One region of the Glutamicibacter halophytocola genome, then DNA from elsewhere that is predicted to be linked to it. Evidence: riboswitches for the same ligand, from Rfam matches in the RefSeq annotation. Region 1 holds a riboswitch; each other region holds the start of a gene.
The links. A riboswitch is a leader RNA that binds a small molecule or an ion and turns the genes downstream of it on or off. The one in region 1 is predicted to bind S-adenosylmethionine.
Positions count from the first base shown of each region.

Region 2: linked by a shared signal. The riboswitch ahead of AOZ07_RS17755 (flavin reductase family protein) and the one ahead of AOZ07_RS01730 (acyl-CoA dehydrogenase family protein) in region 1 are both predicted to bind S-adenosylmethionine.
Region 3: linked by a shared signal. The riboswitch ahead of AOZ07_RS03445 (hypothetical protein) and the one ahead of AOZ07_RS01730 (acyl-CoA dehydrogenase family protein) in region 1 are both predicted to bind S-adenosylmethionine.

Region 1 is NZ_CP012750.1:369,486-379,852, forward strand. It holds gene katG (catalase/peroxidase HPI) at 1-759, opposite strand, end outside; gene AOZ07_RS01710 (Fur family transcriptional regulator) at 852-1,286, opposite strand; gene AOZ07_RS01715 (BCCT family transporter) at 1,948-3,804, shown strand; partial or broken gene acs (acetate--CoA ligase) at 3,878-5,863, opposite strand; gene AOZ07_RS19215 (hypothetical protein) at 5,916-6,179, opposite strand; SAM riboswitch class I at 6,185-6,287, opposite strand; SAM riboswitch class I at 6,555-6,646, shown strand; gene AOZ07_RS01730 (acyl-CoA dehydrogenase family protein) at 6,663-8,003, shown strand; gene AOZ07_RS01735 (LLM class flavin-dependent oxidoreductase) at 8,055-9,455, shown strand; gene ggt (gamma-glutamyltransferase) at 9,543-10,367, opposite strand, start outside.
Region 2 is NZ_CP012750.1:3,862,008-3,872,374, forward strand. It holds gene dnaB (replicative DNA helicase) at 1-1,063, opposite strand, end outside; gene AOZ07_RS17755 (flavin reductase family protein) at 1,723-2,223, opposite strand; SAM riboswitch class IV at 2,321-2,438, opposite strand; gene AOZ07_RS17760 (PaaI family thioesterase) at 2,810-3,226, shown strand; gene AOZ07_RS17765 (dihydrofolate reductase family protein) at 3,272-3,862, shown strand; gene AOZ07_RS17770 (PQQ-dependent sugar dehydrogenase) at 3,870-4,934, shown strand; gene AOZ07_RS17775 (acetyl-CoA hydrolase/transferase family protein) at 4,931-6,448, opposite strand; gene AOZ07_RS17780 (helix-turn-helix domain-containing protein) at 6,632-6,937, opposite strand; gene AOZ07_RS17785 (SPW repeat domain-containing protein) at 7,241-7,606, shown strand; gene rplI (50S ribosomal protein L9) at 7,729-8,187, opposite strand; gene rpsR (30S ribosomal protein S18) at 8,206-8,445, opposite strand; gene AOZ07_RS17800 (single-stranded DNA-binding protein) at 8,508-9,080, opposite strand; gene rpsF (30S ribosomal protein S6) at 9,136-9,432, opposite strand; gene AOZ07_RS17810 (acyltransferase family protein) at 9,603-10,367, opposite strand, start outside.
Region 3 is NZ_CP012750.1:716,292-726,658, forward strand. It holds gene AOZ07_RS03430 (DEAD/DEAH box helicase) at 1-1,250, opposite strand, end outside; gene AOZ07_RS03435 (LOG family protein) at 1,337-2,515, shown strand; gene AOZ07_RS03440 (VIT1/CCC1 transporter family protein) at 2,593-3,696, opposite strand; gene AOZ07_RS03445 (hypothetical protein) at 3,752-4,018, opposite strand; SAM riboswitch class IV at 4,032-4,144, opposite strand; gene AOZ07_RS03450 (DinB family protein) at 4,217-4,801, opposite strand; gene AOZ07_RS03455 (helix-turn-helix domain-containing protein) at 4,977-5,540, shown strand; gene AOZ07_RS03460 (hypothetical protein) at 5,637-6,053, shown strand; gene speB (agmatinase) at 6,359-7,345, shown strand; gene AOZ07_RS03470 (thiamine pyrophosphate-binding protein) at 7,345-8,988, shown strand; gene AOZ07_RS18665 (hypothetical protein) at 9,083-9,295, opposite strand; gene AOZ07_RS03475 (inositol monophosphatase family protein) at 9,366-10,232, opposite strand; gene AOZ07_RS03480 (GntR family transcriptional regulator) at 10,342-10,367, shown strand, end outside.

The sequences.
Region 1 (10,367 bases):
TTCCTCGTCGTCCATGCCCATGCGGCGGAAGGTTTCACGGATATCCGCTGCGGAAGCCAGTGGGTCGGCAACGCCGTCTGGGCCTTCTGGGTTGACGTAGATCAGGCCCATCTGGACAGCTGCCAGTGGTGCGTCGAGGTTGCGGGCGCCGGTGTAGCGTTCGCTTTCCAGCCATACCTTCTCAGGACCCCAGTAAACGTCTTCGTCTGGTTCCCAGACGTCCTTGCGGCCACCGGCGAAGCCGAAGGTCTCAAAGCCCATGTCTTCCAGCGCGACGTTGCCGGCCAGGATCATGAGGTCAGCCCAGGAGATGGACTGGCCGTACTTCTTCTTCACAGGCCACAGCAGACGGCGAGCCTTATCCAGGTTCACGTTATCTGGCCACGAGTTCAGCGGAGCGAAGCGCTGCTGGCCTGCAGATCCGCCACCGCGGCCGTCGTGCGAGCGGTAGGTGCCGGCAGAGTGCCAAGCCATGCGAATCAGGAAGGGACCGTAGTGGCCGAAGTCAGCTGGCCACCAGTCGTAGGACTTGGTCATGACCTCGGCGAGATCAGCCTTGACTGCTGCCAGATCCAGAGCTTCGAAAGCCTTGATGTAATCGAAGTCTGCATCCAGGGGGTTGGTAGCCTCCTGATTCTTTGCAAGGATCTTCAGATTCAGCTTATTTGGCCACCACTCGGTGTTGGCGTTTCCCTGGGTCGGGTGTACTCGACCGGTGTTGCCTACAACCGGGCACTGACCTGCTGTTGTCTCAGACATATGCTCTTCCTTCCGGATTTTTTGGGGTTTGTGGTTCGATGTTCATCGCCCGAGGGGGTCCCGAATGATGACAAAGTTTTGGGGCCGTGCGGCTACCCGCCGAGATTCTTAGCCTGGCACTCGGGGCAGGTGCCCCAATAGATGACTTCGGCTTCATCGATCTTGAAGCCGTGGTCATCCGACGCGTGCAAACAAGGGGCTCCGCCGACAGCGCAGTCGACGTCAGCTAGGGTTCCGCACTGGCGGCACACCACGTGATGATGGTTGTCGCCGACGCGGGTTTCGTAGCGTGCGATATGCCCTTGAGGCTGTATCTGGCGGATGACGCCCAAACTGGTGAACAGCTTGAGCGAATCGTAGACCGCCTGGTGTGACACCGTGGGATGCTCACTGTGGACCGCCGAAATAATTGTTTCGGTGTCCGCGTGAGGGTGCGCGGCAACCGCAGCGAGTACCGCAACGCGTGGTTGCGTGACTCGCATAGAGGCAGCCTTGAGCACTTGCTCGATCCCGTCCAGAGATGTCATATCTTCAGCATGACCGCTTATCTTGAATGAGTCAAGATAAGTAGAGGTGTATTTCAGGTTGCTACGCGATGTTCCCTGATTAACTTCTGGTGTTCAGTGCTGGTTAGTAAATATTCTTATTTCGGAATATGTCTTATGTGTTTGGCGTAGGAGCCGAAGTTACCGCAAAAACCGAACGAGTAGCCCGCCCTCGGCAGAATTCGCCAAGGTATCAGGCCACGGATTTTGCTGCGCACGACCTGGAATTCTGGGCGGCTTCGGGCAGGAATTATGCACACGCGAGCAAGCTCACATAGCTGTGAACAGACTATGAGCAGTACGCCATGAACGGGGTGCTTGAGGCAAAAAACCGCGAGAATCAGGCGCTCTGGTTTGACCAATGGGTGTGGGTCGACCATGCTTAAAAAGGCCTATTTAGGATTTATTGTGACAATTCGAGAAGAAATAGCGTCGGGTCACCGGTAATATTCCCGTGGCAATATGCAGGGTCAGTTGTATCAATCAGCACCCTCTGACGCTAGATTTGGATTCAGTGAATCGACACCGATAAGCAATTCGCAATCAAGCACACTGCAGGGCAATCGCGTCCCCTCGAAGCGATAACTCGCCGGGCGCCGGCAGGACTTCGTTCGCCGAGCCTTACCAGTGAAGGAAGAACGCAATGAAGCAGACGGATCAATCATTTGAAGACCTCGTCGGCGAGCTGCATACAGCTCGACAACGACGACCAAAGAAATATTCGGTTTCAGGAACCGACTATTGGGTATTCGGAATCGCTGGCGCCTTGGCGCTGGCATTTATCATTTGGGGTTTCGTAACCCCCGAGGGCTTGGGTAAAGCCGCAGACGTGGCCCTTAACTGGGTCATCACCAACACTGGTTGGCTGTTTATCATTGCAGCCTCGGTATTCGCAATATTTGTCATCGTGGTCGCTGCGAAGAACTTCGGGCGCATCCCGCTGGGCAAGGACGACGAAAAACCGCAATTCAGTACAGTTTCATGGATCTCCATGATGTTTGCTACCGGCATGGGCATCGGCTTGGTGTTCTACGGCGTGGGAGAACCGCTGTTCTTCTACATGTCACCGCCGCCAGGCACCGTTGAAGGGTCTACCGACGCTGCCCTGAGCACCGCCATGGGCACCACGCTCTTCCACTGGACGCTGTTCCCGTGGGCGATGTATGCCATCGTCGGCTTGGGCATGGCCTACGGCAGTTTCCGCCTGGGGCGCCCGCAGCTGTTCTCGGCAATGTTCTCCTCCGTCTTCGGAGAGCGCATTGTGCACGGCTGGGGCGGCCGCACCATTAATATCCTCGCCATTATCGCTACCCTATTCGGCTCCGCCTGTTCACTGGGACTGGGCGCACTGCAGATTGGTGGCGGCATCCAGTCCGCTGGCATCCTTGAAAAGGTTGGCTCCGGCGTCCTGGTAGTGATCATCGCGATCCTTACCGCATTGTTTGTCGCTTCGGCTGTCTCCGGCATCGAGCGCGGCATCCAGTGGCTGTCGAACATCAACATGGTCTTGGCAGTGATCCTGGCGCTGATCGTCTTCATCGGCGGCCCAACGCTATTCATCCTCAACGTCGTCCCGAACGCCGTGGGCGCATTCATTGGCGACCTTCCAGAGATGGCTTCGCGTACCGCGGCCTCCGGCGACGGCACCATGTCCAGCTGGCTGTCCTCCTGGACTGTCTTCTACTGGGCTTGGTGGATCTCATGGAGCCCATTCGTGGGCCTGTTCATCGCTCGCATTTCGCGTGGCCGCACCATCCGCCAGTTTGTCACCGGCGTGCTGCTGGTTCCATCGGCTGTCACCCTGCTGTGGTTCTCCATCTTCGGCGGTGGCGCCATTGGCTTGCAGGAACGCGCGGAGCGTGCAGGCAACACCGGCGAGGCGCTGGCCAAGGTGGTGGATGGGGCTCCGGACATCAACTTCGACCTGATCCTCTTCGATCTGCTTAATGCGCTTCCGCTCTCCGGCTGGATTGCCACGGTGCTGATGATCGTCACGGTCTTGCTGATCGCGATCTTCTTCGTCACCGGCGCCGACTCGGCTTCCATCGTGATGGGTGCCTTGAGCGAGCGCGGGGCCGAGGAGCCGACCAAGAAGTCCGTGGTCTTCTGGGGTGTCGCCACCGGTGCTGTTGCCGCAGTCATGCTGTTGGCGGGTGGCGATCATCCGGCCGAGGCGCTCAACGGCTTGAAGAACATCACGATTGTCTCGGCCTTGCCGTTCGTGATCGTGATGCTGCTGTTGTGCGTCGCACTATGGAAGGACCTGAGCCGCGATCCGCTGATCTTGCGCGGCAAGGTGGCCCGCACCGTGCTTGAGCAATCGGTGACCCAGGGCGTGGACCGGCACGAAGGCAGCCAGTTCAGCCTGATGACCACCGAGATTCCCATCATCAAGCCGGCCGGGAAGCCGGAAGATGGTGTGGTGGATTCAGCTCCGGTGATAGTTACCGAGGCTGTTGTGGAACCGTCCACGGATTCTTCCGAATCCAAGGATTCCTAGCATCAAATAGTCGAAGCCACGTCCCGCGGGACGTGGCTTCGACTATTTAAAGCGGATTTTCTTCAGTTGCGCTTTAGCGGCGTGCCCGGCAGATTGCATTGATCTCGGGAATGCACGGTTCATTCTGCAGGCTGGTGGTGTCACCCAGCGTGGTTCCTTCAAATAGCTGTGTGAGCAGGCGGCGCATGATCTTGCCCGAACGGGTTTTGGGAACATCCGGTACCAGCAGCACATCGCGCGGCTTGGCAATCGGGCCTATCTGGGTGGCTACCGTGGAACGAAGCTCAGCTATGAATTGTGCCTGGCGCGCGGCGAGCTGCTCATCAGGGTTTTCGCCAATCAGCGACTTGTCCAGGGGCACCACGAAGGCGGTGGCCGCATGTCCGGTTTTTGCATCCGGGGTGGGGCAGACGCCGGCCTCGACGACACCGGAGTTGGTGACCAGCGCAGACTCGATTTCAATGGTCGATAACCGGTGCCCGGAAATATTGATCACGTCATCGGTGCGGCCCAGGATGAAAATATCTCCATCCTCGTCAAAACGTGCCCCATCGCCGGCGAGGAACCAGCCTTGCTGGACGTACTTCTCCCAGTAGCTGGTGTAGTAGCGTTCAGGGTTGCCCCATACCGTGCGCGCCATGGACGGGCCGGTGCGGGTGATGACAATATTGCCCTGGGTATTGGGCTCAACTCGCTGTCCCTGGGCATCAACGATATCCACGGAAACGCCCGGCAGGGCACGGGCGGCGCAACCTGGCTTGAAGTAGTCGTCGGTCGGCAAAGGGGAGAGGACCGTCGCCCCGGACTCGGACTGCCACCAGGTATCCACCATCGGAATGCCTGCCGGGGTATCACGGCCAAGCTGTTCGCGCAGCCACCGCCAGGCCTCCGGGTTAACGGCTTCGCCAACGGTGCCGCCGACGTTGATGGAGGACAGGTCGTAGGATTTGGGAATGCCCTCGGGGAACCAGCCCATCAACGAGCGGACCAAGGTCGGGGCCGTGTAGTAGCTGGTGACCTTGTAGCGTTCGACGACTTCGAAGTGGCGTCCGGGATGCGGCGCGTTGGGCACGCCTTCATAAATCACCTGGGTGACGCCGTTGGATAGCGGTCCATAGATCTCATAGGTGTGGGCCGTGATCCATGCCAGGTCCGCGGTGCACCAGTGCACGTCATTCTCGCGCTGGGAGGCATCCGGGTTGGCGAAGAGCATGTTGTAGCTGGCGGCAGCCTGGGTCAGGTAGCCACCGGTGGTGTGCACCAGGCCCTTGGGCTGTCCGGTGGTTCCGGAGGTGTACATGATGAACAGCGGAGTTTCGGAGTCGAAGAACTGCGCTTCATGTTCGGTGGGCTGGGTGTCGACAACATCGTGCCACCAGACGTCGCGGCCTTCGGTCCACGGGATCTGATCGCCGGTGCGTCGAATGACCAGCACTTTTTCGATTTCATTCTCGCCGGAGACCGCTTCGTCGGCATTGTCCTTGACAGGCACCGAGGTGCCGCGGCGGAATTGGCCATCGGTGGTCACCAGCACCTTGGCCTTCGTGTCTTCCACGCGGAACTTCAACGCTTCGGCAGAGAATCCGCCGAAGACCAGCGAGTGGACGGCGCCGATGCGGGCGCAGGCCAGCGTGATGACGACGGTTTCGATGAGGACCGGAAGGTAGATGACCACGCGGTCGCCTTTGGCCACGCCCAAGGATTCCAAAGCGTGGGCGGCCTGGCTGATGCGTTCTTGCAGGTTCTTGTAGGTGACGGCCACCCGGTCGCCGGGTTCGCCCTCGAAATACAGTGCGACCTTGTCTCCGCGGCCGGCGGCCACATGCCGGTCGGCGCAGTTCACCGCGGCATTGAGCTTGCCACCCAGATACCAGGAGATCTGCGGTCCGCGCTTGGCTTCCGGGTCAGCTGGGAGGATCTGGCTGGTGGTATGCCAGCTGGTGTCCCAATCAAGGAGGCGTGCCGCGTCGTCCCAGAATGCTTGGCGTGCTTCCTCTGAGGCAAATGCAGAGGTTGGTGCCGATTCGATGGTCATTACAGAGTATTCCTTGGAGTGTCTATTCGGTGGCTGGTTTGGTACTTGATCGCTAGTGCCCTCGGGCCCGGGGCTTTTATGGCGCGGCGTTCGGAGGCAGCGAGCAGGGCAACGGCAAGTATTCCGAGGAAGGCCAGCTGTTGCTTGTGCCCTGGAGGTTCTTGGCCGAGGCGAATTGCCTGTCTTTGCCCATAGCCCGTTGCGGCTGCGAGCCTGAAAGCGCGGTGCGGCTCTGTGCCGTGGTGGCGAATCTGCGCGAGAAATTGGCGAGGCCGGCGCCCAGCGCCATGGATGCGAGGCCCGGGTACTGCATTTGAGGCTGCGCAAAGCACAGTGCCATGATCATCTCCATCGGTCCTGGCGGTAGCACCGGCCTATGGAAGGTGTCCTCCATAGGTGGTTGCTGCGGTGTCACTGAGCCAGATCTCTCGGCCGCTCGGGATGGTTACACGTCTATTACAGGGTTTCGAAGGAATTGAATGCAAATCTTGCGTAACATGAAAAATCTTCGATAACTGTGCCACATGCGCGGGATATTTCGTTATTTATTTCATTGAATGCCGGTTTGATCGATAATGGGCGAATATGGGCAATTCATCTTCGGCATGATGCGCCATTAGCTGTTCAACCTGCCGGTCATCTCGGAACCGCCCAAGGTCGAAATGTGACTTCGTGGCTTGGATGCATCGGTTTATTACGGCTACAAATGAATGACGACCCATCCAGAGCGGCTGAGAGATCTGGCTCGACGACGCCGCAGCAACCACCCGAAAAGGGAGACGGTGCTACCGCCAGGACCGATGGAAAGAATTGAGGACTTTTAATGTCATTTGGCGAGTTGCCAAACACCTCCGGTTTGGACTTCAACCATCTCAGCGATCCTTCGCAGGCTAGCGCCATGGGACTAGACGACTTCGAAGAGCAGCTGCCCACGCGGCAACTGCTCAAGGTCACCCCCGGCCCCGGCGCGGATGAGCAATACGACCGGCTGGCTGAAATCTTCCGTCCGGTCTTCGCGCAAATCGCCAGCACCGCCAAGGACCGCGACCGCAACCGCGTTCTGCCCTTCGAGCAAGTAGGCCTGCTCAACCGCGAACGTTTCGGCGCACTGCGCATCCCGGTTGCCGAGGGCGGATACGGCGCGCGCCTGGTCGACGTGTTCCGCTTGCTCATCGAGCTGTCCGAAGCCGACTCGCATGTCGGCCAGCTGTGGCGCGCGCATATCGCGTTCGTGGAAAACGTGCTGGTCCTCGACGACCAAAAGCTGCGCAGCAAGTGGACCGCCCGCATCGCCGCCGGGCAAATTGTCGGCAACGCCTACACCGAACGCGGTGGCAATGCCCTGGGTACGCTGAACACCAAGGTGAGCCAGGTTGATGGCCGCTGGCTGGTGGACGGTGAAAAGTACTACTGCACCGGCACCATTTTTGCCGACTGGACCACCGTGGCCGTGGCCCACCCGGAACTGCCCGGGCGCCAGATCGCGGTAGTCTCCACCCAGCACAGCGGCGTCAAGATCCTTGATGACTGGGATGGCTTTGGCCAGGGGCTCACCGGCACCGGAACCACAGAGTTCCACCAGGTCCCGGTGGACACGTTCATGCCGCAGCAGAGCAACGACTCCGAAGCGGCGATCTTCCAGCTGGTGCTCATGGCCGTGCAGGCAGGTATCGCCCGGGCGGCCCTGAATGACCTGCGCATTTCGGTGCAGAACCGCACCCGCATCTTCACCACCGGCACCGGCGTTCCGGTGCACCGCGAACCACAGGTGTTGCAACTGGTCGGCGAGGTGTCCGCAGAATCCTTCGCCGCGGACTCGGTCGTGATCGGCGCCGTCCTTGAAGTCGAAGCCGCACTGGTGGATCCGGGGCTCAACGACGAGGAACGCTATGCGGTCTGCGAACTGGCAGCCAACCGGGCGCAAACCATCGTCCAGCCACTCGTCATCGGTGCCACCAGCAAGCTCTTTGACGGCCTGGGCGCATCCTCGACCAGCGTCATCTGCAACCTGGACCGGCACTGGCGCAACGCCCGGACCATCGCCACCCACAACCCGGCCATTTACAAGGCCCGCATTGTGGGGGATTACGAGATCAATGCGGTCCAGCCGCAACGACTCTCGGTCACCGGCGAAGACAGCAACCATCGAGCCCACGGCGCCTGAGCGCGAACCACAAATCTTCACCACTACCCAACCACGGCAAGGGGAACATCAATGAGCCAGCAGCGCGAAATTCTCTTCAACGCATTCGACATGAACTGCGTGGTGCACCAGTCGCCAGGCCTGTGGCGCCACCCGGATGACAAGGCCTCGACCTACAACACCATCGGCTACTGGACCCACCTGGCCAAGGTACTGGAAAAGGGCAAGTTCGACGGCCTGTTCATCGCCGATGTCCTGGGCACCTACGATGTTTTCAACGGCACCAATGAGTCCCCGTTGCGCTCCGGCGCCCAGGCCCCGGTTAATGACCCGATGATGCTGGTCTCCGCCATGGCAGCGGTCACCGAGAACCTCGGCTTCGGCGTCACCGCGGGCACCGCCTACGAGCACCCCTACGCTTTCGCCCGCCGCCTGGCCACCCTGGACCACCTGACCAACGGCCGCGTGGGCTGGAATGTCGTGACCGGGTACCTGCCATCGGCCGCCCGCAACATGGGCCAGGAAGACCAGATGGAGCACGACGAGCGGTACAATCACGCCGATGAATACCTCGAGGTCGTCTACAAGCTGCTCGAAGGCTCGTGGGAAGACGACGCCGTGCAGAACAACAAGGAAACCGGGATCTATACGGACCCGGCCAAGGTGCACAGCATCGAGCACGAAGGAAAATTCTTCAAGGTGCCCGGAATCGCCATCACCGAGCCTTCCATCCAGCGCACCCCGGTGATCTACCAGGCCGGCGCCTCGTCGCGCGGCATCAAGTTCGCCTCGGAAAACGCTGAAGCAGTATTTGTCACCAGCCCGACCCGTGAAATCCTCAAGGCCACCGTCGCCAAGATCCGCGATGCCGCAGAGGCCGCCGGCCGCGACCGCTACGATGTGAAGATCTTCGCGATGCAGACCATCATCACCGATGAGACGTCCGAGAAGGCCCAGGCCAAGTACGAGGATTACAAGTCCTATGCGGACGTTGAAGGTGCGCAGGTCCTGATCTCCGGCTGGATGGGCATTGACCTGTCGGAGCTGAACCCGGATGAGCCATTGGGCGCCAACCTGAAGTCCAACGCCATCCAGTCCACCGTGGAAACCTTCCAGAAGGCCAGCGGCGACGACGGCAACCCGTGGACCATCCGCCAGTTGGCCGAATGGGTGGGCGTGGGCGGCTTCGGCCCGATCACCGTCGGCTCGGGCGCCGAGGTGGCCGAGAAGCTCATCGACTGGGTGGACTATACCGACGTTGACGGTTTCAACCTGGCCTACGCGGTCACCCCGGCAACCTTCGAGGACGTTGTCGAATACGTGGTTCCCGAGCTGCAGGCTCGCGGCGCCTACAAGACCGAATACGCCCAGGGCTCGTTGCGCAACAAGCTCTTTGGCGAAGGGGACCGGGTGAAGGAGACCCATCGCGCCGCGCAGTACAAGATCTCCAATCGCCTGCCAGCTAAGGGCTAGGCATCCTGCCCGAGGCCCTGGCCTCAAAATGGCATCGGCTCCCTCCACCTTAGAAGGGTGGACGGAGCCGATGCTGTTTCCAGGAGCCTACTGGGCGGGATTCACCACCATGGCAGATCCTCCGCCACGGCGCACCGGCTCGGCTGCCGCAGTCAGAGTTCCATCCTCATTGATCTGCACCGCTTCCACCGCGCCGATCTCTGCCTGCGGGGTGAAGGAGTCCCCGGCCGGGGTGAGCTTATGCCCGAAGGCCTCCATGGCCGAACCGTACTGGTCGATGAATTCCGGTTCTGCAGTCACCGCAGCGGTATTGCGCTGCGAGGCCCGCGGGGCGGCGATGGCTTCGCTGATATCCATGCCCAGGTCGTAGCGGTTGAGCAGCGTCTGCAGCACCGTGGTGATGATGGTTGAACCACCGGGGGAACCGATGGCCATCACCGGCTCGCCGTCACGCAGCACGATGGTTGGCGCCATCGAGGAGCGCGGGCGCTTGCCCGGCTCAAGGCGGTTTGGATCTTCCGGGTCATAGACCGTGGAGAAGTCCGTGAGCTCATTGTTCAGCAGGAAGCCACGCCCCGGCACCACCATGCCCGACCCTCCGGTCTGCTCGATGGTCAGCGTGTAGGACACGACGTTGCCCCAGCGATCCACCACCGACAGGTGGGTGGTGGAGATGTTCTCGGTGTCATGCTCAACGGCCGGCTCAGCGGCAGCTGCCGGGCATTGGCCATCAAAATTCTCGATGTCGCCCGGGGCCACCGGCTTGGCGGCCGCATGATCGGGGTTGATCGCGCAGGCCCGGTCGGCGCCGAAGAGCTCGCTGGTCAAGGTCTCGGTCGGCACATCCACAAAGGCGGGGTCACCCACGTATTTGCCGCGATCCGCATAGGCCAGCGCGGTGGCCTCGAAGTA
Region 2 (10,367 bases), 420 kb from region 1:
GCTTGAGGTTACGCGAGAACTCGGAAACTTCCTGCTGGCGTGATTCCACGCGCTTGCCCGAACTCATCAGCTGCAGGTAGTCGAGGATGATCATGCGCAGCTCATTGCGCTGCTTCAGGCGGCGGCACTTTGCGCGGATTTCCATCATGGACATATTCGGCGAATCGTCGATGAACAGCGGCGCTTCATTCAACCGGCCCATGGTGGTGGCAATCTTGGTCCACTGCGCGTCCTCCACCGAACCCTTGCGCAGGTCCTGGAGCTGGATGGAGGCTTCTGCCGAAAGCAGGCGCATCGCAATTTCATTGCGGCCCATTTCCAGGGAGAAGAAGACGGTGGCCATGTTGTTCTTGATGGCGGCGGACCGGGCGAAGTCCAGCGCGAAGGTCGACTTACCCACTGCAGGACGGGCCGCGATGATGATCATCTGGCCGCCCTTCAGGCCCTGGGTCAGCTCGTCGAATTCGTAGAACCCGGTGGGCACGCCGGTGATGCCGTCGCCGGCGTTCGCGGCGTTTTCGATTTCGTCTACGGTGCCTTCGATGATATCCGAGAGGCGTACGTAGTCTTCGCTGCTGCGGTTTTCCGCAACCTTGTAGACCTCGGCTTGCGCTTCGTTGACGATGGCATCGACTTCTCCATCGGGCGAGTAGCCCATCTGGACGATGCGGGTTCCGGCGTCCACCAGGCGGCGCAAGACGGCGCGCTCGCGCACGATTTCTGCATAGTAGCCGGCGTTAGCGGCGGTGGGCACCTGCTGAATGAGGTTGTGAAGGTAGGCAGCGCCACCCACGCGGGAAATTTCGCCGCGCTTGGTCAGCAAGTCGGCCACGGTCACGGCATCGGCAGGTTCGCCTCGGCCGTACAAATCGATAATGGCTTCGTAGATGGATTCGTGAGCCGGACGGTAGAAGTCGGTTCCGCGCAGCGCCTCAACGACGTCTGCGATGGCGTCCTTGGATAGCATCATGCCACCGAGCACGGACATCTCGGCTTCGACGTCCTGTGGCGGCTTGCGCCCTGCGTCGGATTCTCGTCCTTCGTAAACCGGCTCAGCACTCATTGCAGACACTTCCATCCCCTATTGACCCCAGGGGGAAAAATCTTCCTTGCCAGATGGCAACGTTCCAACCTGCTAGTTGATGCCAACAGTTCAATGGATTACGTCTGTGGATATTTCTGCCCCAAAGCCAACAGTAGGGCCGATGTTTACCCACGTAAACCCCATTATCCACAGGTTCTGTGCATAACATACCCTCAGCTGTGGACTAGCCTGTTCACTGTCTGGGGAGAACCCTGTGGATTATTGTCAAGTACCCAACAGTAATAGTTATTGACTAGGCTTTTTGTATTTTCACATCTGTGGACAGGGAAATATTTTGTTGAAGATAGCGATATGTTCCCAGTAGTTATCAACACCCAAAAACGCCCGCAATACAGGGTTTATTGCAGTTTTCACACAGTTCTGCACATCTTGCCCACAGACGTGTGGATAACCATGTGGATATCCACGGAATCATAAAAGGCTTAGTCACCGGCCTTTAGCACGGTCAACTCGGCAAGTTATGGCCAATAGTCCACATTTTCGCGTAGCGGTCGCGATCCACACCGTGGATAACTATTTGCCTGGCGTTGAACGCGTCCCGAAACGCGACTAGGCCCGGAGCAGATCACCATCAGGGAATCCACGCCGGGCCTTCGGGAAACTACCCCTCAGAAGATTTAGACGAGCTCAGGAACTGGGATTGAATGAAATCGGGAATCATGGAAGATCTGCGGCGAGTGCAGTGATGTGTGATGCCCATGCACCTCCAAAAGCACAACCCAGTGGTCACCAGCTTCGACTTCGTTGTAAATCGACGTTTCCAGCCAGAGGGTGGACTCTTCAATGAACAGAGCGCCCTGCTCGGAAACCACGGTATCCACGCCGAGGAATCGATCGCCCTTCTTCGAAGCGATCTGCGCGCAGACCCCTCCATTAAGATCGCTGAGAACCGAAACACCAATGTGGCTGGCCTCGCGCAGTTTCGGCCAGGTGTTGGAGGTCTTCTGGACTGCAAACATCACCAATGCCGGCTCCAGCGAAACCCCGACAGTGAATGAGGATGCAACGATGCCGGTTTTCACGCCGTCCACTTCTGCACACAGAGCGGCCACGCCTGAGGGATGTTGAGCGAAAACCTTGCGTAGGGTTAGCGGGTCAAGTTCACGATTCAATGACATGGCTCGATTCCTTCGGTTCTTGCCCACCGCGTCAGACCCAGCGGGAACAGCGGTTCGGGATGATCCGAATCCGGTTGCCACTGAGGTTTCACGCCGTGCGCGGTACTTGTTCTGACACCATTTGGCGCAAAACCGAATCCTCACCTGGAGCACCCCACTACCGTTGAGAGGGTTGCCGATCAGCAAGCCAGGGCTTTTAGCTGATGCTCTTGATTCTGCTTAAAACAATATGACTCATGACGAAGCACCGTCAAACAATTCACTTCTCAAATCGCAATATTCAACAAAATATTCGACAGTGGCTCAGTTTTAGGGTCATGGAACAGTCCTTTATTCACCAATTCGGACCGCTTCAGGCACTTCAGCCGGCCATGAAGGTGTGAGCTTCGTCGTAACGCATTAACTTATGGCACGGCTAAATATCTTCCGGCATCTGCGCTTCGTGGAAAATCGGCGCCAGGGTTCGCCATCAAGGATCTTCCCGCAAGGATTGCCGCGTACTTCAGCAGGTAAAGTGCAAATAATTGAACCGCAAGCCCCACCACTCGAACAGGCGCACCGCGCCCCGACACTTTTGGAGTCACCCGTGAGTTCCCCAGCACAGCGAATCCCCGACAAGACCAGCCGCTTCACTGACAGCATTGGCCTGGTCTTTGACGACATCACCGCCACTTCCGTGCGAGGCCATGCCGATCTCAATGAAAAGCACCACACCCCGTGGGGCGTCGTACATGGAGGTGTCTATGCCTCCATGATTGAAAGCGCCGGCAGCGTTGGCGCCAGCTACGCGGTCTCAGAGCGCAATCAATTTGCTGTGGGCGTTCACAATGCCACCGACTTCCTGCGTCCCTCTACCGGTGCGCGCGTGCAGGTTGCGGCCAAGGCGCTGTTCCAAGGCAAGACCCAGCAGTTGTGGGAAGTTGTCATCACCGATGAGGCCAGCGGAAAGGAACTCTCGCGTGGACAATTGCGCACCCAAAACGTAGATATGCCCAGCGCCTGAGCGTATCCTAGGTGGCACCTAGCGGATCAGCTTCGGAGGCTTGCCATGAGTGCCACCTATACCTTTGACGTGTTCAGCAGCCTTGATGGCTTCGGCAGTGCAGGCAGCGATTGGGGTGGCTACTGGGGAAAACAGGGGCCCGAGCTGTTGGCCCATCGCCTCGGGCTCTACACTCCCCCATGCCGCATGGTTTTCGGAGCAAACACCTTCCGCTTGTTTAGTCTCTTCTGGGCAGAAATCGAGATGAATCCCGAGGTTGAAGACGCGTGGGGCGTGGCTTTGCACGACAAGCCCGCCACCGTCATCTCCACCACCTTGGAAGAGCCGCTGTCTTGGCCTAATGCCACGCTGGAGCGCGCTGATGCCTTGGAAGTCGTCGCCCAGCTCAAGGAAACCTCAGATGTGCCGCTGCGCTCCCACGGTTCCCTGGCCATGAACCATTCGCTGCTGGCGGCAGGTCTAGTGGACTTCATCCAGGTGAGCATCTTCCCGGTGCTGACCGGGCATAGCGGCTCTGCTCCGGTACTCGGAGGGGTCGACGACTATGACCTGGAACTTGTCGATTCAAAGCTTTTGGACGGGCGGATCCAGGAACTGACGTATCGCCCGACGCGCCATCAGCCGGCGCACGCATAGCCACCCGATGAAGCACATCCGGGACACATGCCTGCTGCTCGGCGCGGTGTTCCTCGCCGGATGCTCCACGCCAACACCACTTCCAAGTCCAGCTGCCGAATCGCAAACCGCTCCAGAACCACTGGCCACCGGCTTGGAAGCTCCGTGGTCCATGGTCTACGTCCAGGACAGCTTGCTGGTCAGCGAACGCGATTCCGGGAGGATCCTGGAAGTTTCGCAGTCCGGACAGAGCCGCGAAGTGGCCCGGATCGATGATCTCGCAGCGAGAGGCGAAGGCGGGCTGCTGGGCCTGGCCTTCCTCGCGCCGGACCAGCTCTACGCCTATTCCACCGCGGAATCCGGTAACCGCATTCAGCAATTCACCGCGCAAGGCAGCGCCGGAAACCTGTCATTGTCGGCTCCGCGGACCCTGCTGGATTCGTTGCCCTCGGCCAATATCCACAACGGCGGGCGGCTGGCCATCGGACCGGATGGAATGCTCTACGCGAGCGTGGGCGATGCGTCCAACCCTGGGCAAGCCCAGGACCTGCAGGCGCTGGGCGGCAAGATCCTGCGCATGGCACCCGATGGAAGCGTCCCGGAGGACAACCCCTTCGAGAATTCCCTCGTCTACAGCTATGGGCACCGCAATGTGCAGGGCCTGGCATGGAGCGATGATGGCACCATGTATGCCAGCGAATTCGGGCAAAACACCTTCGACGAACTGAACATCATCAAGGCCGGCGGGAACTATGGCTGGCCCGAAGTCGAGGGGAAGGGCGGCGCAGATCGGCAGTACACCGACCCGATTGCGCAGTGGTCCCCTGCCGAGGCCAGCCCCAGCGGCATCGCGATCCTCGACGGCACCGCCTACCTGGCGAATCTGCGCGGCGAAGTGCTGCGCGCGGTGGAACTGGACGCGCCGGCCATCGAGCAGGAATTGCTCGATGGCCGGCTCGGCCGGCTGCGCGATGTGCTGGTGGATCCTGGCGGCTCGCTGCTGGTGCTGACGAACAACACCGACGGGCGCGGCCGGCCAGGGACGGGTGATGACCGGATCGTGCGCATCGATCCCGGTCAGCCCGGCGGCTAGCTGGCCGGGCGCATATCCCCGGTCTTCTCGAAGCGCTGGTGCCAGGACAGGGCCTCGCCCAGCAGGTGCGGGGTGTGCTTGCCGTAGCTTTGCCTGCAGGCCCGGTCGAAGTAGTCCTGCAGCAACGGACGGTAGTCCGGATGCGCGCAGTTCTCGATGACCTGCTGGGCGCGCTGCTTGGGCGACAGGCCGCGCAGGTCGGCCAGGCCCTGCTCGGTAATCAGGATCATGGTGTCGTGCTCGGTGTGGTCCACATGCGATGCGAAGGGCACGATGCCCGAGATCTTGCCGCCCTTGGCGGTGGACGGGGACATGAACACCGACAGGTAGCCGTTGCGGGCGAAGTCGCCGGACCCGCCGATGCCATTCATGACATGGGAGCCCAGGACGTTGGTGGAGTTCACGTTGCCGTAGATGTCGGCCTCGATCATCCCGTTCAGGGCGATGCAGCCCAGCCGCCGGATGATCTCGGGGTGGTTGGAGATCTCCTGGGCGCGCAGCAGGATGCGCTCGCGGTAGTGCTCGACATTGCGGTTGAATTCCTCGATGCCCTCGGCAGACAGCGAGAAGCTGGTGGCCGAGGCGAACTCGATGGTGCCGTCCTTGATCAGCTGGAGCATGCCATCCTGGATGACCTCCGTGTAGGCGGCCAAGGACTTGTAGCCGCCGCGGGACAGGCCCGCCAGCACGGCGTTGGCGATGTTGCCGACGCCCGACTGCAGCGGCAGCAGCTTCTCGGTCAGCCGGCCGGCGCGGATCTCCGAGTCCAGGAAGCCCAGCAGGTGATCGGCGATCTTCTCGCTGGTCTCGTCCACCGGGGCGAAGGGGCTCAGCCGGTCTGGCGCGTCGGTTTGGACCACCGCGGCGATCTTGCTGACGTCGACGTCCAGGTACTTCTGGCCGATCCGGTCGCGCACTGTGGTCAACTCGATGGGCTTGCGGTGCGGAGGCAAGGCGGTGCCGTAGTAGACATCGTGCATGCCCTCCATGGCGGCGGATTGCTGCGCGTTGACCTCGATGATGACCTTGTCGGCCATCTCCAGCCAGGTCTTGTTGTTGCCCACGGAGCTGGAGGGGATCAGGTCGCCTTCGGCGGTTACGCCGACCACCTCGATGATGGCCACGTCGATCTTGCCGTAGAAGCCGAACCAGGCGTGCTGGGCGACATGGGACAGGTGGATGTCCATGTACTCCATGTTGCCCTCGTTGATGCGGCGGCGCAGCTCGGGATCGGACATGTAGGGAAGGCGCAGGTTCATGCCCTCGGCCTTGGCCAGCACCCCGTCGAGCTCTGGGGCGGTGGAGGCGCCGGTGAGCACGTTGATCTTGAACTCCTCGCCGGCAGCGTGCTGGCGTTCCATCTGGGCGGCCAGGGCGCCGGGCACTGCCTTCGGGTATCCGGCACCGGTGAAGCCGCTCATGGCCACCGTCATTCCCGGCTTGATGATGGTTGCCGCCTGTTCGGCGCTCATCAGGCGATCGGCAAAGGCCCGGTGGTGAATACGCTCGTGCAAAATAACCCCTTCGAAGCTCGGCTGTGACGCAGGTCTATAACCCGCATCTCACCGGAACACTTTAGCCGCTAAAGATGCCGAGCCGGAGGGCAGGTGGTCGGATCCAGCGGTGGGTGGCGCTTTTCTCGATGAGCTGCCCGCTATTTGCGGTGGCCGGTCGGCCGTTCGCGCGGCGGGGCCTGGCTAGCCCAGCTGGGCGAAGGCCTCGCCGCGGGTCGCAGTGATCTCGATCCGGGCATCCATGGCCGCGGCATATCGGCGCAAGGTGGCTAGCTGGACCCGGTCCAGGTCGCCGGTTTCCATGCGGGCAATGCGGTCCACCGGCAGCTTGAGCCGCGCAGCAAGTTCGGCCTGGCTCAGGCTGGCTTCTTCGCGCAGGGCGCGCAATGAGAGCTTGCGCGGGCCGCTGCGGACGGTGCGCTGATGCTCGGCCACTGCCTCGCGTTGCTCCTTGGTCAATGCTTCAGGATCGGCAAACGCAAAACCCATGTATTCCACCGTTTCTCTCGATCGTGCTGGCCTGGCCAGTCCCATCTTCGAGGCTACGAGCCCGCGGCTCCAATGCCAACGATTAAGAGGCACCGGGCGCAAGGCGATCTGGTGAATTATGCGCGAACCTGCGGTGTCCCCACAAGAGCCGGGAGCCCTCCGGTGCCGCAGCCGGGACGCCTCCAGGGCCAAGGATTTACCAAAATGCTCCCAAAAGTAGATTGTGCATCGGCAACCGCGAACCTACATTTAAAGCGACTCCCGCTAAGGAGCCCTCTGCAATGGATGTTGGAGGTTTTCACAATGAAGAAATGGACTCGGTGGCAAGACTGGGTCGGCGTCGCGGCCGGTATTCTGGCCGCAGTTTCAACCATGTGGCTTGAGGGAACCAGCACCTCGATGAGACTGATGGCGGCCTTCGGCCTGCTCATGGTGATCACCGGCGTCTGGAGCGTCATGATGCCACGTTTGGTTTCCATGGAATGGGCACTTGCCATCGCCAGCGCCTTGCTCTTCGCCTCGCCTTGGATGGGATCGTTTACCGATTTCGCCGGCGTTGCCTGGATGTCCTGGATCTGCGGTGGCGCCGGCGTCGTTGCCGGCCTGCTTGCACTCGCCCCTGCTATTCAAATGCGCCATGCAACTGGTGGATCCCGGATGGCGCACTGAGAATCCGCGATTCCGTTAGCCTGCCATCGGGGCGAGCTGGACGGCGGGTTAACGCCAAGAGGTGGCGTGTGCTCCTTGCGGAGCGCACGCCACCTCTTGAACAGAAGCCGAGTCTAGAAGACTTACTTCTTGGCAGCAGCTACAACCTGCAGGCGCAGGTTTGCAACGACGTCCTCGTGTACGCGAACGGTTGCGTTGTAGTTGCCAGTCGACTTGATGTGGTCGTTGACCTCGATGTTGCGCTTGTCGATCTTGCCCAGACCGGCAGCCTCTACGGCGTTAGCGATATCGGTGGTCTTGACGGTGCCGAACAGGCGGCCGTTGGAACCAGCCTTGATGGTGATCTTCACCGGCTGGGACTTCAGCTTGGCTGCAAGTGCCTGAGCTTCCTCAAGGTTTGCAACAGCGCGAGCGGCACGTGCAGCCTTGATCGACTCCACCTGCTTCTCACCGCCCAGGGTCCAGACGATTGCGAAGCCGCGTGGCAGCAGGTAGTTACGGGCGTAGCCGTTCTTTACCTCGACAATATCGCCAGCAGCACCGAGACCGGATACTTCGTGAGTCAGAATGATCTTTGCCATTTTGCTATCCCTTCTTCCTTAGCCGCGGCCAGCGCCGGAGTAAGGCAGCAGGGCTACTTCACGTGCGTTCTTGATAGCCTGTGCGATCTTGCGCTGTTCCTGAACGGAAACGCCGGTCACTCGACGAGCGCGGATCTTTCCGCGGTCAGAGATGAACTTGCGCAGCAATGCGGTGTCCTTGTAGTCGATGACGGTGATGTCAGCGGCCTTCAATGGGTTGGACTTTGGTTTGGGCTTACGGATTTCAGCCTTAGCCATCGTGGAGCTCCTTTAGCTTTGGAGCCCGCAGAGTGATCTGCGGGATGGTGAATAAATATTGTTTAGAAAGGTGGTTCGTCTGCGCCTGGGTTGCCCCAGCCGCCACCGTTGTTTCCGCCGGTGCTCCATGGGTCTGCGGCTGGAGCATTCCATCCGCCACCCTGCTGCGGCTGCTGCTGACGCGGCGCCTGGGCTGGAGCACCTTGCTGTGGTGCGTTGGAGAATCCTCCACCGCCACCATTGCCGAAGCCACCGTTGCCACCGCCGGAGCGCTGGGTGCGGGTGACCTTGGCGGACGCAAAACGGAGCGATGGGCCGATTTCATCGACCTCAAGCTCCATCACGGTGCGACGTTCGCCTTCCTTGGTGTCGTAGGAACGTGAACGCAAACGACCCTGGGCGATGACGCGCATGCCCTTGGTCAGCGTTTCAGCAACGTTCTCTGCAGCCTCGCGCCACACCGATGCGCGCAAGAACAGGGCTTCCCCGTCCTTCCACTCATTGGACTGGCGGTCAAAGGTGCGAGGAGTCGAAGCGATCGTGAAGTTCGCTACGGCTGAACCGGACGGCGTGAAACGCAGCTCCGGATCGGCGGTCAGATTTCCGATAACGGTAATAACAGTCTCGCCTGCCATTGACTCTCCTTAGAAAGATTGAACGTTTATTCCTACGACGGAAGGTTGCGCGTAATTAAACGCGGGCCTCTTCCGGACGGGTGACCTTGTGGCGCAGGATCAGCTCGTTGATCTTCAGCTGGCGCTCAAGCTCAGCGGAAGCGGCTGGTTCTGCGGTGTAGTTCACCACTACGTAAGTGGCTTCTGCCTTCTTCTTGATCTCGTAGGACATCTTGCGACGACCCCAGACATCAACCTTTTCGATGGTGCCACCGTTGGAGCGGACAACCTCGAGGTACTTCTCGATGGTTGGCTCTACGGTGCGGTCATCGACCTCTGGATCAATGAGGACCATAAGTTCATAAGCACGCATGTGAACCCACCTCCTTTGGGCTAAACGGTCGCGGTATTTCCGCAACAGGAGGTTCTTGCGTTATCAGTGCACCAGACGCCCAAGTTTCGGGCATGCAGTAGCACAGACTTTTCAATCCTACCCGAGATCCTCGCGCAAGCATAAGCCTTCGTGTCCTAGATCATGGACGGCTACTTCGAATCGATGGCCTGCTGCAGCCGCTGCCCGAAGACCGGCACCAGCGTGCTCATGTAGGTGTCGCTGATGTGGTGCTTGTCCCGATAGATCAAAACATTGCCGACAACCACCGGGCAGGTTCCAGCCACGCAGAACTGGTCGCTGAAGTCCAAGACCTTCACTCGCGGCTCCAGCTTGGCGGCGGCCTTGGTGGCGTCGCCCTTTTCGTAGGCTCCCTTTTCCGGGAATGAGCAGGCTTCGGGGTTATTGATGTTCTGCTCCACGCAGTCCCTGGCGTAGGAATCCTGGGGCGGCCGCGGGGTATCGACAATGGCATAGACCGGCAGGCCGGCATCTTCGAGTTTGCCCCACGCGGCCGCCAAGCCTTGCGCGGGATCGGAAACGAAGGTGGAACCGCCCCAGTTCGAGGTGATCACCGCGTCGATGTCTTTTCGCTTGGCCAGGTCATCCATGCTCTGCTCAAAGGCTTCGCTGCAGTTGATGCTTCCGTCTTGATCTGCCTTGCGCTGCGCTTCGCTAAAGGGGCACGAGTTCTTCAGATAGGTAACAACTTTCCACCCCTTGCTGCGTGCGAAGCCGTTCAACGCCTCGAACCAGTGGGCGGCATGCGAATCCCCCACAAGCGCCACCGTATAGGTCGCATCCTTGCTGCCGAACTCGCATTCCTTGATCTGGGTCGACTGCGGATTCTGCACGCAGCTGCCGATGTCGGGAAGATCCTTGGCGGCCTCGGCCGGCACCGGGACCACTTGGTGTTC
Region 3 (10,367 bases), 350 kb from region 1:
TTCGGCTCGCCCTTGTCATTCACATCGCGCTTGTAGGTGACCGTAGCCTGCACATATGGGGGCTTCAAGTCCGGGAGCACCAGTTCCTCGCTGGCACTGCGCAGATCAAAGCGGCGCGCTAGACGCGGATAGACCGAATCGAAGAAGCTGTCGATTTCCGCGACCGGAATGGCCACCGGGCGACGGTCAACGTACCAGCGGCGGTGCGCCTCTGCCACGGGTTCCTTGCTCGGAGCCAACCAGATCTCGTCAGGCTGGCCCAACTGCGCATAGAACCCATGATCTGCAATAACGCCGCTAGGCGACTCGGAATCAAGCACCAGGTCCTGGCCGTCGACATGCAAAATGCCGCTCAGCTGCATCAACTGGTCATCGAGCGTCGCCTGCATGCTGAAGCTGGCCGGGTCAACGATTCGAATGCGCTGTTCGGAGCGTGTGGAGATGAGCTCAATGCCCAGCTCCTGAGCCTGCTGAAGCAGTGGCCACAGCAGGTCGGAAGCGTATTCGTCCATGAATAGCCAGTCTTCATCCACCTTGAATTGCAACTGGGTATCGCTGCGGGCCATGGACGCAAAACGGGTGAACCAGTGGTGCTGCGAGCGCAACAAATTCCAGCCATAGGTCTTGAAGCCCAGGGTGGTCCAGCGCAGCTGCCCGCGAACCCAGCGGCCTTCGGTATTGCGGACCATCGGCCGCACGCCCAGGCGGAATCGCTTATTGCGGGTGGGATGCGGAATGGTGCCGGTCGGCATCCACTGTTGTTGCTGCGTGGTGTTCTTCGCATCGAAGAGCATGAATTGCAAACCCATGGCTACCACGGGGTCGTGCTGCGAGCCGAGCAGCCCGTCGGCTGGGCCAGGTTCAGAGGGCTGGAACCACGAGTCGATTTGCTGGGCCCATGCGGCCGAGCTTTTTTCTTCCGGCACGGCCACAAGGCGCGGCTGCGAAGCAATCTTGTTCGAGACGATGGCCAAGGCGGCAATGTGCGCGCAGATGCCGGGCTTGTCGCACGTGCACTCGCAAAGCTCGATTTGCCAGTCGTCGCCGGCCATTTGAACCTGGATCATCGGCGAAAATTCTTCGCCGTTAGCACGCACGGTGCCTTCGATCTGCCGGGTGGATTCATCAAATTCCACGTCAACCACAGAATTTTCTTCAGCTGCTATGTTCTTTCCGTAAAAGAAAGGGACATCGCCCAGATAGCGCAGCAAGTGGCGCGCGTCGATGGTTGGGGGAACAGAATCACTCATCCTCTCATCGTTTCACGTTCCGGCCCGCGGTGAAAGTTCAAGGGCCTGTCTGTGAATAATCACTATCTATGACGTAGCGTTGACGCATGTCGCACATCTGGCCTTATCTACCGGCGAGGGCAGTGAATATCACCTCGCTCGTCGAGTTTGATCGCTTGGCTTCCGACGCGCTTTCCTCCCTCCACCCCCGCGGATTCAGCTGGCGCGTGCATCGGGTTGATCTGCGTGAACGGGACTCCGTCCTTCGCTCCCTGGACCTGTCGGAAGCGATCTTCATCGATTGCCAATACTCGCAGCATGGGCGGGAACTGGTTCAGGCGACCGGTGGCCTGTGCATGAGCTCTGGCGAAGAACTGCCCTTCACCACGGGGGAACGCAGCTTGTATACCCCGGAAGAACTCTATGAAGGGATCCGCGCGCAGGGCTACGAACAGGTCCCGGATGCGAAGATCTACGCCTATTCGCAACAGCACACCGCACCGGCTGCGCTGAATCCCGAAGATGCGATGGCCAGGACCCTGCATGATCACCACGTTGGGCAGGCTTTGATTTCGGAAGTCTATGAGGGCGTGTTCAAGGATTCCCCGCTCATCGGGGTTATGGGCGGCCATGCGATGCGCCGCGGTTCACGCGAGTACGCGCAAACAGTGGAACTGGGCCAATTGATTACCCGGGCCGGCTATGGCGTGGCCACTGGCGGGGGACCGGGAGCCATGGAAGCTGCCAATGCCGGGGCATGGCTGGCAGGCTACCAGCAAAAGGATCTCAACCTTGCCCTGGAAATGCTCGCCGAACAGCCCGACGCCATTCACCAGCGCACCGGATGGGCCAGGACCGCGCTCGCCGTCAAGGATCGTTTCCCCAGCTCGCAGCAGTCATTGGGGGTGCCTACATGGTTTTACGGCCACGAACCGCCAAATCTTTTTGCCACGAAGATCGCAAAGTTCTTCGCCAACTCCATCCGCGAGGCAATTCTCCTGGAGCAGTCCAATGGCGGGCTGATTGTCTTGCCCGGATCCGCCGGCACGGTTCAGGAGATCTTCCAGGATGCCTGCGAAAACTACTATGCCACCGGCGCCCGGGTGGTTCCCATGGTCCTGTTCGGCCGTGAATACTGGACCAGGACCCTGCCGGTGTGGCCGCTGCTCCAGGCGCTAGCCGCCGATCGGGTGATGGGAGAAAAGATTGCCCTGGTGGACACCGCGGCCGAGGCGATGGAGTTCATCAGCTCCATGAGCACGCTGCGCCGGCGCACACGCTGGTAGCGCCCCCAAGCAAATGACCCCGCGGCATCAGATGATGCCGCGGGGTCATGGGCGATTGAAGCCGAGCCAACAGCCGGTCATGCCACCTGCACGTCGAAGAGCAGGCCCAGGCAGTAGGTGACCGCTGCGGCGCCCCATCCAATGGCCAGCTGGCGCAGGCCGCGCTTGAGCGGCGAGGCTCCGGAGAGCAGGCCGACGATGGCTCCGGTGATCATCAAGGCGATCCCCACCAGGATCACGGAGATGGCCACGGCCGCCAAGCCGCCGAGACCGAAGATATAGGGCAGGATCGGGATGATGGCGCCGGAAGCGAAGAGGCAGAAGGAAGTGGCTGCCGCGCCGGTGGCCGAGCCGAGCTCTTCGTGTTCGTTTTCCAATTCCTCTGCGCGTTCCTCGGGGTTCAGCGAGAAGGCGGGGTTGCAATCACAGGTGAAAAGCCCCATGCGTTCTGCGGCGCGGTGTTCGGCATCTTCATCGCTCATGCCGCGGGCCTTGTAGATCAGCACCAGCTCGTTGGACGCCAAATCGAGGTTGGGTGCTGCCGTCAGCGTCACCTGGGTGGGCCGTGAAGCGGTGAGAAGCTCGCGCTGGGACCGCACGGAGACGAATTCGCCGGCCGCCATGGATAGCGCTCCGGCCAAGAGCCCGGCGATGCCGGAAAAGAGCACGAAGGTGGAGGATACCCCGGTGGCGCCGATGCCCATGATCAGGGCGAGGTTGGAGACCAGGCCGTCATTCGCGCCAAAAACCGCGGCGCGGAAGTTGCCCGAGAGCTGAGCCCGGCCGGCGGTGGCCAGTGCGCGGACTACTTCTTCATGCACCTGTTCGTCGGCGGCCATTTGCGCGGTCGCGTCCTTGTCGTCGCGGTACGGCGAATTGCTCTCGGAGCGCTGTGCCATGGCCAGCACGAAGACCGAGCCGAAATTGCGGGCCAAGAAGCGCAAGATCGTGCGGCGCAATGATGGGCGGACCGGCTTGGCGTGTTCGCCCAGCTTGGCCCGCCAGTGCGCCTCATGCCGCGCTTCGGCTTCGGCGAGTCCCAGCAGGATCTGCCTTTCCTGCCCGGATTTCTTCTGGGCCAGGGTGCGGTAGATGGCGCCTTCGGCGACTTCATCGGCCAGGTATTTTCGCCAGCGCTGGACTTGGGCACGGGTAGGTTCGGTTGCTGACTGGTTCGACATCACGAAAACAGCTCTCTTGGCAGGTCGAATTTCTTGTCGAAACTCGGTGAACGGGTCAGCTACCGATTTTAGTAAGGGGATGGGGCGTTGGGAATTTGGCAAGGCTAAAAGCGGCGTTGCGCCCCTGCGGTTCCCCTGCGGCGGCAACGCCCAGGAGCAGCTGGGAAGTTTCCGGATCGAAGACCGGGCGGCGTGCGCAGCGGGCCAGGAGCTGTTCGAGCAGAATTGGATCGCCGACGTAGCAGATATGCCAGAGTCCGTGGACCTTGAATTGCACTTGGCCGGTTCGGCGGTCGACGATGGGCAGGACGGAATAGGCCATGTGATGCGCTCTCGCTGTGTTCTTGCCCGAGCACAGTGTGTGAACGGACCGCTTCTTCATCCGAACCACCCATGAATCTGGGGTTGGTGCACGGCCAGTCGGAGCTTGGCGCCGTGTCTCGTGAAGCAACACTTGTGATGCTACCGCCTGCGCTGTCCGCGATGAAGGCCTGTTCCGTAATATGACCTGGGCTCCTGGCTACTGGTGGTCATCACCGATGGCGAGGCGGTTGATCGATTCGAACTGCTGGGCCCATTGCGCTGCGGAATAGTCCGGGAGGTTGGGCGCTTCGGGGCGCAAGCCGGTGAAGCCATCAAGCTGTTCGCGCACGATGTCGAGGTGGCCGGCGTGCCGGGAGGTTTCCGCGATCATGTGCACCATGAGATGTTCCAGCGTGGTGTGCCGGCGGCGGATCCACCAGGGCACTTCGACGGGAGCGCTGAGCGGCAAAGCCCTGATGCCAGCATCCGAGAAGGCGGTTGACTCCCGGTACAGCTCGATAATCCCGCTGGCGCTGAAGCGGGCCGGCGGCAGGAAGTCGGCCTGCGGGTCATCGGCATCCAGAAGCTCTTGGATATAGGGGTCATCCACTGTGCGGCCGAGGCATTGGGCAAAATACCCGTACTCGGTGATGGCCAGGTGGTGGACGACGCCGAGGATGTGCGTTCCGGTGGGCGTCAGCGGTTTGCGTGCCAGCTGTGCGCTCAGCCCCTGGGCCTTGTAGATGACTGCGTCGCGCGCGTCGGAGAGATATTCCTGGAGCAGTTCCTTGCTGTGATCCATGATCAGAGTCTAGCCAGCGTGTGGGGATCTGGAGCGCGGAACGTGTGGGACACGGCATATTTGCAGGACTCGCGCTATGCTCTGTTTACTATTGGTAAACTTGCCGCCGCAGCCTTTTCGGAGCGCCCCTTTGGCTGCTGGCGTGCCGCAACAAGCGAAGTGATGGAGCGAAAGCATGAAGACCCTGCCCGTGGAATCAAGCGGTGCCGCGATCAATATCGGTTCGCGGTTGCGCGGGGTGCGCCAGCGGCAGCGAATGACCATCGACCAGGTCGCTGAGCTGTCTGGGCTGACCAAGGGCTTCCTCTCGCGTGTTGAGCGAGATCTCACCAGCCCCTCGGTCTCCACGCTGCTGAAATTGTGCGAGGTGCTCGGCATCGAGGTGGGCACGCTATTTGAAGTGCCCGAAACCATGCTGGTGCGGCTGGAAGAAGCGCCGCGGGTGTCGCTGGGCGGGGAGGGGATCACCGAGCAGCTGGTGACGCCGCGCAGCGAGAAGCGCGTGCAGATGATCCGAGCCGAAATCGCTCCCAAGGGCTCCGGCGAAGCCGAGCTGTATTCGGTGGACTGCGAGTTGGAAGTGCTCCATGTGATCGCCGGGAAATTCACCCTCGTGCTGCCCGAGCAGCGTGTTGAGCTCCAGGCCGGGGACACCATGACCTTTCCCGGGCGCGAGCCGCACAGCTGGGAAAACGAGTCCGATGAGGCAGCCCTGGTGACCTGGACCTTGATCCTCTAGCTTCAAGCGCTCCTTTTCGTTGCGGTGCTGTGGAGCGCGTATTCTAAAAAGGTGTGCTCGGCGTGCGCACACAGTGCGGTGATCGATGGGAGTGGCGTGAGGACTAGCGAGGATACTGGCGCACGGGATCAGCTTCGCTGCATCAGCTGGTGGGCTTCGGTGCTTGTCGGACTTCTTGCCGGCACGACCCTGACGTGGATCCGCACGCAGCGCAATTTCTTTTTCATCGGGGCGGTTATTATCGCGGTGGTGATTGTGGTGCTCGGCCTGCGGACCATTCGGCGCAGGGCCCGCTTCCCGCAAATGGCGCAGGCCCGCGTTTCGTGGCTATATGCCTTCTGGGCGATCATTCTCATGATCCTGGTCGGGCCCCTGCAACTGGTCTACGTAGCCGATGACCTCTCCGAGCTCATGCTCAAGTCCCTGATCCTCTCCGCCGGGTTCTGCGTGGCGATCCATGAAATCGATCGTTCGCTGGTTAATGCCAGCACGAAGAACTTCCGCGGCGCCTAGTCTTCCGGCGATCATGCCGCTGCGCCAGCCAACTGGCCCAGCGATCCAGCTCCTTTCTTGCACCGGCCCCCGGGCCATCACTCACGCTGCTCCTCCCCGGATAGGACCGCGTGCCAATTGCCGCAGCGCTGAACCCTGCCCCCGCATGCCCTGGCGGCGGCATTCTGCCCTTTTGCGCGCCCCAGCTCCCGGATCCATGGCTTAAGCCTTGACGTGACCGCGCCAACAAAATAGCATAATAGGAAACTGAAGTTTCATATTGGGCAACTACGGTGAAAGCCGTGAAACGCCGGGAGGGCAAGAACATGAAAGAAGTCCGCATTGAGGAAAACGGCCATCTGGGTCCGATCAACGCAGCGGTCATCCCGCGCTATGCGGGGGCCGGAACCTATGCCCGGCTGCCCCGCCTGGACCAGGTCCAGAACGCGGATATCAAGATCATCGGCGTGCCTTTTGACACCGGTGTCTCCTACCGGCCCGGGGCGCGCTTCGGCGCCAACCACGTGCGCGAATCCTCGCGCCTGATCCGCCCGTACAACCCTGCCACCGACACCTCGCCGTTTGCGCAGAGCCAGGTGGTGGACGCAGGCGACCTCGCGGTGAACCCGTTCAACATCAACGAAGCCATCGAGACCATCGAGCACGAGGCGCTGGAGCTGACCGCGGACGGTTCGAGCCTGGTCACCATCGGCGGCGACCACACCATTGCGCTGCCACTGCTGCGCGCGGCATCCCAGCGCGCTGGCGCCCCGGTCGCCATGCTGCACTTCGACGCCCACCTGGACACCTGGGACACCTACTTCGGCGCCGAATACACCCACGGCACCCCCTTCCGCCGCGCGGTGGAAGAAGGCATCCTGGACACCGAGGCCATCTGCCATGTGGGAACCCGCGGCCCGCTGTACGGCAAGAAGGACCTGGAAGACGACAAGCGCTTCGGCTTCGGCATCGTGACCAGCTCGGATGTCTACTACCAGGGCGTGCGTGAAATCGTGGACAAGCTGCGGATGCGCATCGGCAACCGCCCGCTGTACATCTCGGTGGACATCGACGTGCTGGATCCGGCCCACGCCCCGGGCACCGGCACCCCCGAGGCCGGCGGCATCACCAGCCGCGAACTGCTTGAGATCCTGCGCGGCCTGCGCGGGCTGAACATCGTGGGCGCCGACATCGTCGAGGTCGCTCCGGCCTATGACCACGCGGAGCTGACCGGCGTGGCTGCCAGCCATGTCACCTACGACCTGATCAGCTTGATCAGCGACTTCCGGGCTAACCAGGGGCTGAACAAGTAATGAGCGAACAGCCTCAACGCAACGGCGGCGACCTGGTCATTGAGACCCTCACCGCGCTGGGCGCCAAAACCGTGTTCGGCATTCCCGGACAGCACGCCTTGGGGCTGTTCGACGCGCTCTCACGTTCCACCTTGGAGTTTGTCTCCTCGCGCGTGGAAAACAACTCCGCCTTCGCGGCCGACGGCTACTCCCGCGCCACCGGAGAGGTGGGCGTGCTCTTCCTGTCCACCGGTCCCGGGGCGCTGACCTCGCTGGCCGGGCTGCAGGAAGCCTACGCCACCGGCGTGCCCATGGTCGTCATCGCCAGCCAGATTCCGCTCGACGGCCTGGGTGCGCGCCGCAAGGGCATGCTGCACCAGCTCGATGACCAGAAGGCCTCGGCCGCCAACGTCACCAAGTTCCAGCAGACCGTGCACCATGCCTCGGGCATTCCCTCGGCCATTCAGGATGCCTGGGCACGCGCCATCACCGTGCCCATGGGCCCGGTCTGGGTGGAAGTCCCGCAGGATGTGCTCTTGGCCCAGGTGATGGTCCCGCCGGTGCAGGATGCCTTGGCCGAAGCCTATGAGCACCCGCCGCGCGAGGAATTGATCCGCGAAGCGGTCAATTGGCTTTCCCTCGCAGACCGCCCGGCGATTATCGCCGGTGGCGGGGTGCGTCGTGCCGGCGGCCAGGCCGAATTGCTCGCGGTGGCCGAAACCCTGCAGGCACCGGTGCTCTCCAGCCCCGGCGGCAATGGAGCGTTCCCCTGGAACCACGAATTGTCCTTGCAATCGTGGGTTGAGGATCGCCACGCCACTCAGATTATGGAAGATGCAGACGTCTTGCTGGTCATCGGCTCGGCCCTGGGGGAAGTGACCAGCAATTACTTCACCCTGGAACCGCGCGGCAAGATGATCCAGATCGACGCCGAGCCTCGAGTGCTGGAATCCAATACCCCGGCCCTGGGAATCCGCGCCGATGCCCGCGAAGCCTTGAAATTCCTTGATCGCCAGTTGCACGCCGCCGGTTTCGCCCCGCGGGCCTCCTGGCATGGCCAGAGCCCAGTGCAGGTGGTGGCGCAGACCCTGGAGAAGATCCAGGCTCGTCTTGACGGGCAGGATTTGGCCAAGGAGCGAAAGTTCATGGCCGATATCCGTGCAGCGGTTCCGGCCCGGATGCAGACCTTCTGGGACATGACCATCGCGGCCTATTGGGGCTGGAGCTGCTGGGATGCGAAGGAGGGCCAGTTCCACTCGGCACAGGGTGCCGGCGGCCTGGGCTTCGGCTTCCCCTCGGCCATTGGCGGGGCCATCGGCACCGGCCAGCGAGTGCTCGCGGTGAGCGGCGATGGCTCATCGATGTATTCGATCGCCGAGCTGGCTACCGCCAAGCAGCATCAGGCCCCGGTGACCTGGCTGATCGTTGACGACGGCGGCTACGGCATCCTGCGCGAATATATGGAAGGCGCTTTTGGCAAGGCGACGGCCACCGAACTGGCGCGGCCCGATTTTGTGGCGCTGGCCCAATCCTTTGGCGTTCCTGCCCGCGAGGTGGCCGTCGAGCAGATTGGCGACGCCCTCGAAGAAGCGCTGGCCGGGCAAGGGCCGAATGTCATCGTGGTCAAAACTCTGCTCAAGATGTTCGCCCCAACGCACCTGTAAAGGCAGTGCCGAGTGCCGGCAAAAATATGGTGGCCTCGGAACGTTGGCAAGTGCCAGCGTCCGGGGCCACAGCCTTATCCAGAACCGTCAGCGGCTAATGCGTGAAGTGGTAGACCACGCCAAAGAGCACTGCGGAAACGCCCATGCTGATTCCGATGAGCAGTGGCTCCCAATCCAAGGACTGGGCTGCCAACATCACTGCGAAGGCACCGAAGAGAACTATCGCTCCGATACCTCCCAGGATCACTCCTCCGCCTCCATGGTGCCGCACGGCGGAGTGTGCGGTCCGGTGGAATAGTGTTTCCATGCCGCCATGATACGTCCGATTCGACGCGGATCCGAGGTCCTGGGCAAGATTCTGGATATTGTCAGACTTCTTAAGCGTCCGTGCCGGTGCGCAGCTCATGGATTTTCTGCGCCGCCACGTGCAGCGAGCGGTAGTCCGCTCCCGGTCCCTGGGCAATGAATCCGGGGCATTCGTGATCTGCCAGGCCCTCTTGCCCGTAAGCTAAGCCGCGGAAGGTCCCGTGGGCCATGCGCACCAGGTGGGCTCCGGCGGCCACATCCCACACCTTGGTGTCAAAACCGATGGTGGCATCGCACCAGCCGGCGGCCACATGGGCCAAGGCCAGCGCGGCGCTGACCTTGCGCCGCACGGTGGCGAAGTCCTGGATCCACTGGCCGAAGAGCTGCAGTGCCAGATCCCCGTCGTGCACCAGGGATTCTGCACCGGGATAGTCGGTCATCAAATTGGCACGGGCTTGTTCGGGGCGCCGCGCGGGGTTCAGGACTGCGCCGTTGAGCAGCGCTGATTCGGCATTGGCGGTGAATTCGTCGCCGGCAATGGGATCGATGATCACCGCTGCGGCCAGCTGGCCATCGATGGCGGCGGCAATGGAAATGCAGAAGAATGCGATGCCGTGGACAAAGTTGCTGGTTCCGTCAATGGGGTCGACAATCCATTGGACTGAGCCTGGCGCGGCGTTGCCCGATTGCGTGGAAATGTTCTCCTCGCCGAGCACCCACGAACCAGGAACCGCGGCCAACAAGGACTCGGTGATAATTTGCTGGCTGCGCCGGTCAATCTCGGTCACCAGATCGTGGGCGTTGGTCTTGATCTCGGCATCCACCGAGGTGCGGAAGGTGGCACGCAGCAGGCTCGCAGCGCTGCGCGCCGCGTCCAGGGCGGCCACGCGCAGTTCTTCGGCGCGGGTTTTTTCACAGATTGCTGTTTGCTCGCTCACCGTGCCAGCTTATCGTGCGGCCGGTGCCCGCCGGGGGAAGTTCTGCGGCGCAGCTCGATTCGAGTGGCTATCGGGTGCCGCGAGTGCGAATCAGGATAAGCTTCTGCACATGAGCAGCATGCAACCGATCGCGCC